3 regions of the Bacillus coreaensis genome follow, and region 2 is predicted to be linked to each of the others. Evidence: riboswitches for the same ligand, from Rfam matches in the RefSeq annotation. Region 2 holds a riboswitch; each other region holds the start of a gene.
What was found. Region 2 has a riboswitch for cyclic di-GMP ahead of ACQ5H4_RS07775 (type II secretion system protein). Riboswitches for the same ligand answer to the same signal wherever they lie in the genome.
Positions count from the first base shown of each region.

Region 1 (3,281 bases), on a different contig from region 2:
TGGTGCGGTACCAGCTACGATTGCTATTTTAGACGGAAAAATAAAAATAGGCTTATCAGACGAAGAGTTAGAAATGCTTGCTACCCGAAAGGACATTGAAAAGGCGAGCCGTAGAGATTTACCATACCTAGTAGCGACAAAGAAAAATGGAGCAACAACGGTAGCAGCAACGATGATTTGTGCAGAGCTTGCTGGAATTGAAGTGTTCGTAACTGGTGGGATTGGTGGAGTTCACCGTGAAGCTGAAGTAACGATGGATGTTTCAGCAGATCTTCAAGAACTCGCTCAAACCAATGTGGCTGTTGTGTGCGCAGGTGCGAAGTCTATTCTTGATATTGGTTTAACACTAGAGTATTTAGAAACCCATGGGGTGCCAGTGGTTGGCTTTGGTACTGATGTTCTTCCAGCTTTTTATACAAGAACAAGCCCTTTCCAAGTGAACGTTCAAGTGGAAGATGAAAAGGAAGCAGCGAGCATGATTCGTACAAAGTGGGAATTAGGATTGAACGGTGGAGTGGTGATTGCTAACCCAATCCCGGAAACAGATGCTCTTGAAGAGGAATTTATCAATGGTGTGATTGAAACGGCATTAACAGAAGCAAAGGAAAATGAGATTGCGGGTAAAAATGTCACTCCATTCCTTTTAGCAAAGGTAAAAGAACTTACAGAAGGAAGAAGCTTAGAAGCAAATATTGCATTGGTTAAAAATAATGCTGATGTTGGATCAAAAATAGCAGTTCAACTTAACACTCTATCTTAAAAATATTTTTGAGGAGTCAGTCTCACAAGGACTGATTCCTTTTTTTTTTGCATAAAAATAGTACTAGATTTACAAATTCCGAAAACGTACACTGTAACGAACGATTTGTTCTTAAAAAAATTATAAATGTAAGAAAGAAGGAGAAAAGAGCTGAAAACTAAAGGGAAGTGTTCATTATAACGAAAAAATGGTCATTTTAGAGTGTTTAGTTTACCCTCACTTCCGTCTAAAATAAAAGTAAATTATTCTTTATATAGAACGAGAAATAATAGAATAAGAAACGAAAACTATTAGAATAGTAGGTGGCGGGAATGTACCGGAAAAACTGTGACAAATGTTATCGTCCATCATACAGCAGTTCGGAAGCAGGGGAATGGATCTGTCCGATATGTGGTCATAATCTAACAAAGTTACCTTTTTTTGATGCAGTTACACTTGAAAGGGTACATGTAAATATCATTCCTATCCAAAGAAAATTAAAAGCATATGAGAATCAAAAACTAGGAATAAAGACTTAATCATTAAAAGTCAGAAAATTTTTAAAATGATTTCGACAGTGGGCGACATGAAGACTTATGATTTTTGTGCTTGATCTTACAAATGTAAAAAAATGTATGAATTCTTTAGGGCTCAATTGTTCTTTATGAAGGTCCTTGTCGAATAGTGTAACTAATTAGTTGGGAAAGTTTTTAAGTGTATGACAGATTTTTACACAATTTACTAAAAACGAGTAGTAAAATGATTGATAAGTGAATCACATGGGAGAGCAAACCACAGAAAAAGGCAAACCTTCTGAAAAGGGGGGACGCAAAGTCGCAGGTCTAAGGTAGTTAGAAGTTTTTTTGCTAAGACGGCTGGACTGCCTGGAATACGATCGTATTTTAGGGGGAGATCGAGGAATGTTGGAAACGAGTGAAGTGACGTTAGAAGAGCTAGACTATGAGTGGATGATGTTAATTCTTGAAGCAAAAAAGTTGGGTTTAGAGAAAGATGAGATTAGAAGATTTTTAGGTGAGAATGAAATCAGAGGATAAAAAGAAACTAGCTTACATAGCAGGTTGTTTCATACATAGAATGAAAGTATTTCTGTTAGGGTCGGACCGTATGGGAATGCTTTTTATTTTGGAAAAAAAGACAAAATCACCTGGATTTTGTCTTTTTGTTTTAGTTATTATTTGATTGATTACTTCTCCATTTATTAAACTCAAGAAACTCTTTAAACTGATCCTTTGAAACCCCAGAGTTCATAGCCTCTTTCACAAGCTTCATCCAGTCAGAGTCTAGTTCATCTTTATTTGGATGTTCGTGTATAAGATGGTCAACTGGTACATGAAGGACAGCTGAAATTTTCTCGAGAAATTGGATAGACGGATTTGTTTGTAAATTTCTTTCTAATGAACTTAAGTATGATTTCGCGACACCAGCCTGTTCAGCTAGCTCAGACATGGACATTTTCTTTTCAAGACGAAGTTTCTTAACACGATCTCCAATCATCTAGATCACTCACCTATCTCTCTGTATGAATTCATAATAGCAAAAAAAATTCGTTAGTTCCATATTCAGAACGAAAATAGTAGGTTCCGTTCTTAAAAATTCTTTAGTTAGTCACAAATGGATAGTTTTTACGGTTCTAGTGATTAAAAGCTGATAAACAACTTTTAACCCTTCTATGTAGCATTATACACAATACCATTCGTATTGAAAGTGATAATTGTGGCCGTAACTAAAAAATTCCCACTGTCCACCCCAGACGCACAAAACCACCCCATCTGTCCACGAACGGTGACAGACGCCACCAAAAGACAGAATGCCCCATTTTGTCCACGGAGGGTGTCTGACACCCTCTTATACCCGGGATGGGGGTGGGTGAAACCTATTTTTTTTGTTCGACAAATTCTTTTTTTGTGTTTGTTGATTTTAAAGGGGGGAAGGGAATTCAATCAAACGTTTGATTGACTATTGTTTGAGGTTATCTAACAAAATTAGACATAGGAATGCTTTGCTAATATAGACCGATAGAGAGTACAATATAGACTATACATTATTGGGATTTGGGGAAGTGAGATAAATGATTGTATTAAAATCACCTCGTGAAATAGAGGCCATGAAAAAAGCAGGGGAGCTTCTGGCTGCTTGTCATAAAGAAATTAAAAAAATGATCCGACCAGGAATAACAACTTGGGAAATTGACCAGTTTGTTGATAAATATTTAGCACAGCATGGTGCAATTGCTCAGCAAAAGGGGTATAGAGGTTACGAATACGCCACATGTGCTAGTATTAATGATGAGATATGTCACGGCTTTCCGAGAAAAGACCCTCTAAATACAGGGGACATTGTTACAATAGATATGGTTGTCAATGTGAATAGCGCCTTAGCAGACTCTGCGTGGACATATATCGTTGGAGAAGCTTCTGAAGAAACAAACCGTCTTGTAGAGGTAACTAAAAAGAGCTTATACAAAGGAATTGAAGCAGCCGTCGTAGGAAATCGAATCGGAGATATCGGACATGCGATTCAA
Region 1 is NZ_JBOCCY010000020.1:17,766-21,046, reverse strand. Features, by position in the region: gene ACQ5H4_RS20560 (pseudouridine-5'-phosphate glycosidase) at 1-760, shown strand, start outside; gene ACQ5H4_RS20555 (hypothetical protein) at 1,072-1,278, shown strand; cyclic di-GMP riboswitch class I at 1,533-1,627, shown strand; gene ACQ5H4_RS20550 (anti-repressor SinI family protein) at 1,660-1,794, shown strand; gene ACQ5H4_RS20545 (helix-turn-helix domain-containing protein) at 1,925-2,254, opposite strand; gene map (type I methionyl aminopeptidase) at 2,829-3,281, shown strand, end outside.
Region 1: another riboswitch for cyclic di-GMP. It lies ahead of ACQ5H4_RS20550 (anti-repressor SinI family protein); the one in region 2 lies ahead of ACQ5H4_RS07775 (type II secretion system protein).

Region 2 (3,281 bases):
TGCTCGTGACCTCATTTTTTCCTTTTCCGATAATTTTCCCGTCTTTAATTACAATTGCCCCAAAAGGACCACCATGATTACTTAACACATTCTCACAAGCTAACTTAATCGCTTCATTCATAAAAAATACTTTTTCCAAAAAAATCACCTTTTCCGATGTTGTGAATGTTTGTGTAAAAAACTAACCTTTGTAAAAAGGTTAGTTTTTTGGGGTTGGAGGGATAAAGAAGGTTCATATAATAGGTGGGTATATTTCTTTATTATATGTATGTTTGAATATTCTGTCTGTTATGTTGTAACATTTTTTAACAATAAAAAAGCTCTTACCTGGAAAAGGTAGGAGCAACTTGTCAGATTATTTACTTAGAACGTAGTCTCTTGATAGCTTTTACGAGTAAGATGATATATCCAATCATGATCCCATAACCAATCAGAAGAATAAGCATAGGCACATATTCGGGAGTAGTCCCAGAATCGGTAGACATGCCAGCCAAGAACAAAGGCATGATTGGAAGCATGATGACACCTGGTCCCATTCCAAGTACCGGTAAGGCACCGATCCCAATGACTACCCATGGCCAAATAGGTTTTTTCTCTTGAGGAGTCGGATCTAGATTTGTTTCAATGACAGTGTATTTTGCTTTATATTCGTTATATTTCTTAATGGCTGTCCAAGCTCTCTTCATTCCCCATAGCAAAACAACAATCATGCAAACACCAATTGTAAAGAAAATGATGGAGATAGAAGTTACGATTTCTAGTTGTCTGATTTGCATAAAAAGTGTTAACAGTATACCGGGTAAAGAGAAAACGATAAAAAGGCCACCCAAAATAAGAACAACCCAAGCCCAAATAGGTTTTTGTTGATATGGTTGAGACATATGTGATCCCCTTTTTAATAGAATAAGTGATATTTTCTTCCTATTATAATGGGTAAAAAGGGAAAAATGTTACTTTGTTTTATTAATAATGGAAGAATTTATTTGAGGAAGATTATGATACCAAATAGGTATAAGGAACTATTTAATGGTTGCTCCTGTTATTAATTGGAATTGCTATTTCTGAAAAATAAAGATGATAAATGAGGAAATTGAAGATACTGCTCTGTATGGGAAAATAGTATAGAAAATGGTGTTTTTAAATAATGTTTAGCCAACATTTCCTAATAGTAAATTTACATAAAACCTCTTTTTTTTTCATTTTTTTTAGTGTAGACTACTAGTAAATAAGTAATGTTTATCACAGAGTCTTTTTCATTAGATAAGGGCGCGAAGAAATATGACTTGTACGTGGGCACCTGAGTCATATCGAGCGATTGGTGCAACCGACCTTTACAACTACATTCTATAGAATGAGCTGTAAAGGTCTTTTTATTCCCAAATTTAAGAACAAGCTCTCGAAAAAACATAAAAATTAAAAGGGGGACCTTTCTTCATGTTAAAATCATTAAAGAAGAAAATGAAAGACCAAGCGGGTTTAACACTGATTGAACTACTTGTTGTTATTGTTATTTTGGGGATTATTGCTGCTGTTGCTTTACCGATGGTAACAAGCAACAAAGATAAGGCAGCAAAAAACACAAACTTGCAAAATATTGCTATATTAGAGGATGCTGTTAATCGATATAATACACTAAATACGACTGCCATAACTTCACTAGAAACTTTAACGGTTGCTGAATCAGGAACTAGTAATATAGGCGGTAAATACTTAGAGTCTTTACCTGAGGTTAAAACCTTTAATGGGTGTAGTGGTTCTTTTGTATTATCTGGGACAGATGTACAAATTAAGAACGGAACAACTAATAACACTGCTGCATGCACGCAATAATTATTTTATATAGGCTGTCGCGTCTCTTAAAGACGACGGCAGCTTTATTTTTACTAACTTTAGCAATAATAAAGGGGCTGTAAATATGTTTATATTTGATCTTTTTATTATTATAATGTCCCTACTTTTCGGTAGCTTCTTCAACGTAGTAGCTATCCGCCTACTAAAAAAAGAATCCATCTCCTATCCTCCATCCCACTGTACCTCCTGTAACCACAGGCTAGGTTTCTTTGACTTATTTCCTCTATTTAGTTATCTGTTCTTAAAAGGTCGTTGTCGTTATTGTAAAGAAGAAATATCTCCTCTATATCCATTAGGAGAAGCTATGACTGCAAGTATATTTTTTGTGGTTTACAAAGAAATAGGCCTTACGTCAGAACTAGTACCTGCAATCCTATTATCAACTTTACTAATTCTTTCTGTGTTAACAGACATTCGTGAGAAGTTAATCTTAGACGTAATTACTCTACCTAGTATTGTGGTTCTTGTCATTGTCCGTTTCTTCATCGGGGAAGATCCATTTTTATCTTACATACTAGGCGGTTTGATAGGCTTTGGTTTGCTCTTGTTGCTTGCAGTAGTCAGTAAAGGCGGCATGGGTGGCGGTGACATTAAGCTATATGCAGCTATTGGAGTGGTACTCGGCCCAGCACTTACTGTAATGAGCTTGGTTTTAGCCTCATTCGTTGGAGCAGTTGTAGGAATACTATTAATCGCTTTGAAAATTGTTAAACGAAAAGAACCGATTGCCTTTGGGCCTTCGATTATGATTGGAACATTAGTGGCATACCTGTACGGAGAGGATATTTGGACCTGGTACAGCTCACTACTCCTATAAGGGGCAGATAAAAATGAACAACGAAAAGGGAGTCACATTAATTGAATTATTGATCTCTGTCGTTATTGCGGGCATGGTGATTGTTCCGTTGCTCCTAATCATGACGGGTTCTTTTACCAGGACAGTAGAGCAAGGGGAAGACACGCAGTTGAACTATTATGGTCAACAGATCATGGAAATTATTCGTGAAAAAGGGTACAAAAGTGGTAACTCCCCTACACAATATTATTGTCAAAAAGATCAGGGATGTGTCACCACTACCATAGCTAACTATGATGCAAAAGTTACGATCACAGCGAAACCGGTTATGTATAGTGCGATTGAGTTCTTTGAAATAACAGCAAAAGTAGTATCTAATGACTCCTCTAGTCTAGAGCTTGTCACGGTGGTGAAAAAGCAGTGAGAAATGAAAAAGGTGTAACCCTAATTGAATTACTCATTGTCATTTTAATTATGGTAAGTATCTCAGCACTGGCCTTCTCATTGTTTAGCTATGGCACAAATATGGAACGAACGGTAGCGAAAGAAAATGAACTACAGCGTGAGGCCCGTTTTATTATGGAAACGATCTCGAATACGGTAAGAGATGGACAAGAGATTAGTAGTAAAATCG
Region 2 is NZ_JBOCCY010000004.1:14,305-17,585, forward strand. Features, by position in the region: gene ACQ5H4_RS07765 (nucleoside deaminase) at 1-139, opposite strand, end outside; gene ACQ5H4_RS07770 (hypothetical protein) at 360-881, opposite strand; cyclic di-GMP riboswitch class II at 1,256-1,339, shown strand; gene ACQ5H4_RS07775 (type II secretion system protein) at 1,435-1,830, shown strand; gene ACQ5H4_RS07780 (prepilin peptidase) at 1,946-2,668, shown strand; gene ACQ5H4_RS07785 (type IV pilus modification PilV family protein) at 2,682-3,071, shown strand; gene ACQ5H4_RS07790 (prepilin-type N-terminal cleavage/methylation domain-containing protein) at 3,068-3,281, shown strand, end outside.

Region 3 (3,281 bases), on a different contig from region 2:
GTCCTACCAAAATGGGCCAAAGAAGGATGGAAACCGGATGTACTTGTAGTGGATCCACCAAGAACTGGCTTGGATCAACAGTTATTAAATACGATTTTAAAGGTAAAGCCAAAGAAAATTGTGTATGTTTCATGTAATCCATCCACACTTGCGAAAGATATCTCGGTGTTGGTTTCTAAATATAAGGTTGGTTATATACAACCTGTGGATATGTTCCCACAAACAAGTCACATTGAAAGTGTTACTAGTTTAATTTTAAAGGGATAAATGGCAGTTTTTTTGGATAAGTCAGACAATATCCACAATTTTATTCACATTTTGTATAAAAGCGGGATAAAAAAAGTGAAAAATCCTGAAAAATAAGTTATCCACAGTCTAATAAGTCTGAACCAGACGAATGGCTCCTTATTTTCAGGGGCCATTTTATTTTTTGTAACGACAAGTGCTATAGTAGGTAAGGTAAACCATCTTCAGGGGGATAAATCAATGAATAATAACGATATATTAATCAGATTAAGATACGCTTTAGATATTAAAAATGTAGACATGGTAGAAATCTTTAAACTTGGTGGAGTTGAGGTAACTAAAGATGAGGTATTAAAGATCCTCACGAAAATAAATGAAGAAGAAGAGGAAAATGAGGATGTGATCATCTGTGATGATCAGATGTTCGATGCCTTTTTAAACGGCTTTATTATTTTTAAAAGAGGAAAGCAAGATCCAAAACCAGGTCAACCTGAAAGACAGGCTCCATCTCTAAAGGAAAGCTCGAATAATCTCCTACTAAAAAAGCTGAAAATCGCTTTGTCATTAACAAGTGAGGATATGCTTCAAATTCTAGAAGATGCAGGAGTCCATGTTACCAAAGGAGAAATAAGTGCCTTATTAAGAAAAGTTGGTCATAAAAACTATAAGTTCTGTGGAGATCGTTATGCTCGTAATTTCTTGAAAGGGTTAGCTATTAGATATAGAGGATAGGGATCTATGTTTACGCACTCCACACACGTGGAGTGTGTTGCTCGGATAGTTTTAAAAGAAAATGCAGAAGCCAGATAAGGTTTCTGTTTTTTTGGATTTTTTGAGTGCGGATAAAATGATAAAAACAGTTTAGGATTAATAGTGGTGAACCGTATCATAAGTTACGGCGAAATTTTTGAGAGTGTACACTGTATCTGTAAAGAGGTACAGTGTTTTTTATATACAATGAAAGTATTACCATAATCCTAAATGATAAAAATTTGATAATATTATAGTAGTTATTTCTAATAAAATTCTCTTTTTTAATAATATGGTAATATGAATTATATCAGTTATCAAAGGAGATTATTAATGTCACCATTAGAAAATATAGAAGCTATAGAAAAGGGACTCTGGGGAGCGGCTGACACTCTTCGTTCAAATTCTAACTACGCGAGTAATGAGTATTTTATGCCTGTAATGGGAAAAGTTTATACTATTATATTGTAAATTTATGGAGTATATATTGAATTTAGGAATATTTGCTCATATAATAATATTAGATATAGGTCTTTTTTATTAGTCTGGATTACATTTTTTACTAACTTAATAGTTTAGAAAAGGCAAATTCATTGAAAAATGGAGACGCAAAGCTATAGGGGCTAACATCAAAGATTATGCCAGCCAGTTACCGATTTTTGATGAAAGACTAATCGGTATCGTTTAGTCTTTTTTCTTGTTATAAAAGGAGATTAATATGTTTTGTACAAATTGCGGGTCAAAAGTAATAAATGAATCTAAGTTTTGTCCATACTGCGGTCAGAAAATTTTATTGAAATCCTCTGAAAGGAATAAATCTGTCCAACAAATAAGGATAGAAAAAATATATCCACACGCAGGTTTTTGGTTAAGGTTTTGGGCTTATGTATTTGATTGCATTTTGATCGGTGTTCCAAGCATCCTGCTCGTTTTAAACAATCAAAGCTTTGGTATATTCACGTTCCTTGGAGGATTGCTCTATTATGTCGGATTGGAAAGCTCACCACTCCAAGGTACGCTGGGCAAAAAGATGTGTGGAATTATCGTTACGGATGACCAAGGGAATCGAATTACTGCAGGAAAAGCATTTGGACGATTTTTTGCCAGATATATTTCTTCTATTACGATTATTGGTTTTCCAATGGCAGGGTGGACGGAAAATAAACAAGGCTTACATGACAAAATGACAAAATGCTTTGTCATTAAACGGAATGAAGAAGTAAAAATTATTAAACATGTCATACATAGCAAAGATCACAATGAAAAAATCACAAACATTGGCGGGCTTTCCAGAAGGGTGAAAAAAGAAGTTTCTTCCTTGCCGATTATCACGGCTGTAGGTGATGCCATTTTAGGTGCATCGGGGCTAGATACATTACAAGAACAAATGAAGGACAATCCATATAATCCTATAAACTATATATTTTATTATGAGGCTTTTATAACCTATAAGAAAGTTAAGTCTGGTGTGAATGTGGCCAGGTTGGTTTTTAATCCCGTTGGATTTGCTATTTCCCAAGGGGTATCAGCGGGGTTAAATTCAGTAGATGACGAGTTTCAAAAGTTCGATCCGCAGAAATGTCTGGACACGGCCCTCGCGTTAGCCATGAAAAATATAAAGGAAGAAACCCATAGCAGTATTGATTTGGTGGTGATTGGAAAATCGCAATTCTATAGGGGCATTAATGAAATCGATCAAAATCAAAGTCGGATCTACCTTGAAAAATCGGTACATTACTTATCATTAGCCTGTGAATTGGAATCTGATCATGTAAAGGTTGCGGAATATCTTTTCTATCTTGCCCAGGCCTACCAACAATTAGGGAAGGAGGACCTGCAATTCCGGTCTTTGAATGTTTCTAGAAAGCTGGGATTTGGCCCTTCTTTGGAACTGATCAAGCAATTATTGCAAGAGAGGAGAATGAAAGATCTAAATATTGATAATATTGTTTGTACAAACTATACATTTCAATTCACCTATGATAGTGGTGACAAATTAGAAAAAGCTCTAACGTTTACGATTAAAGAGCAAGGCCAAAAATTTTCGAATACCACAAAAAGAGTGAAAGAATTCTTAAATACATAGACGATAAAAAGGAGAGAAACACGATGGCATTTGATTTTGACCCATTTACATCTATTGAATTGGACATTAATAAGGACGGCGTGATTGACGGCGATGATATTAAGCTATTAAAACTGCAAAATGGACTTTCGCCAGATATGAATGATTTAAACAATGACAATATGCTCGATCAATTTCAAAAATTGGATTTTAATACGGA
Region 3 is NZ_JBOCCY010000027.1:2,611-5,891, forward strand. Features, by position in the region: gene rlmD (23S rRNA (uracil(1939)-C(5))-methyltransferase RlmD) at 1-267, shown strand, start outside; gene ACQ5H4_RS22705 (YehS family protein) at 487-978, shown strand; gene ACQ5H4_RS22710 (hypothetical protein) at 1,330-1,467, shown strand; cyclic di-GMP riboswitch class I at 1,570-1,653, shown strand; gene ACQ5H4_RS22715 (RDD family protein) at 1,715-3,082, shown strand; gene ACQ5H4_RS22720 (hypothetical protein) at 3,106-3,281, shown strand, end outside.
Region 3: another riboswitch for cyclic di-GMP. It lies ahead of ACQ5H4_RS22715 (RDD family protein); the one in region 2 lies ahead of ACQ5H4_RS07775 (type II secretion system protein).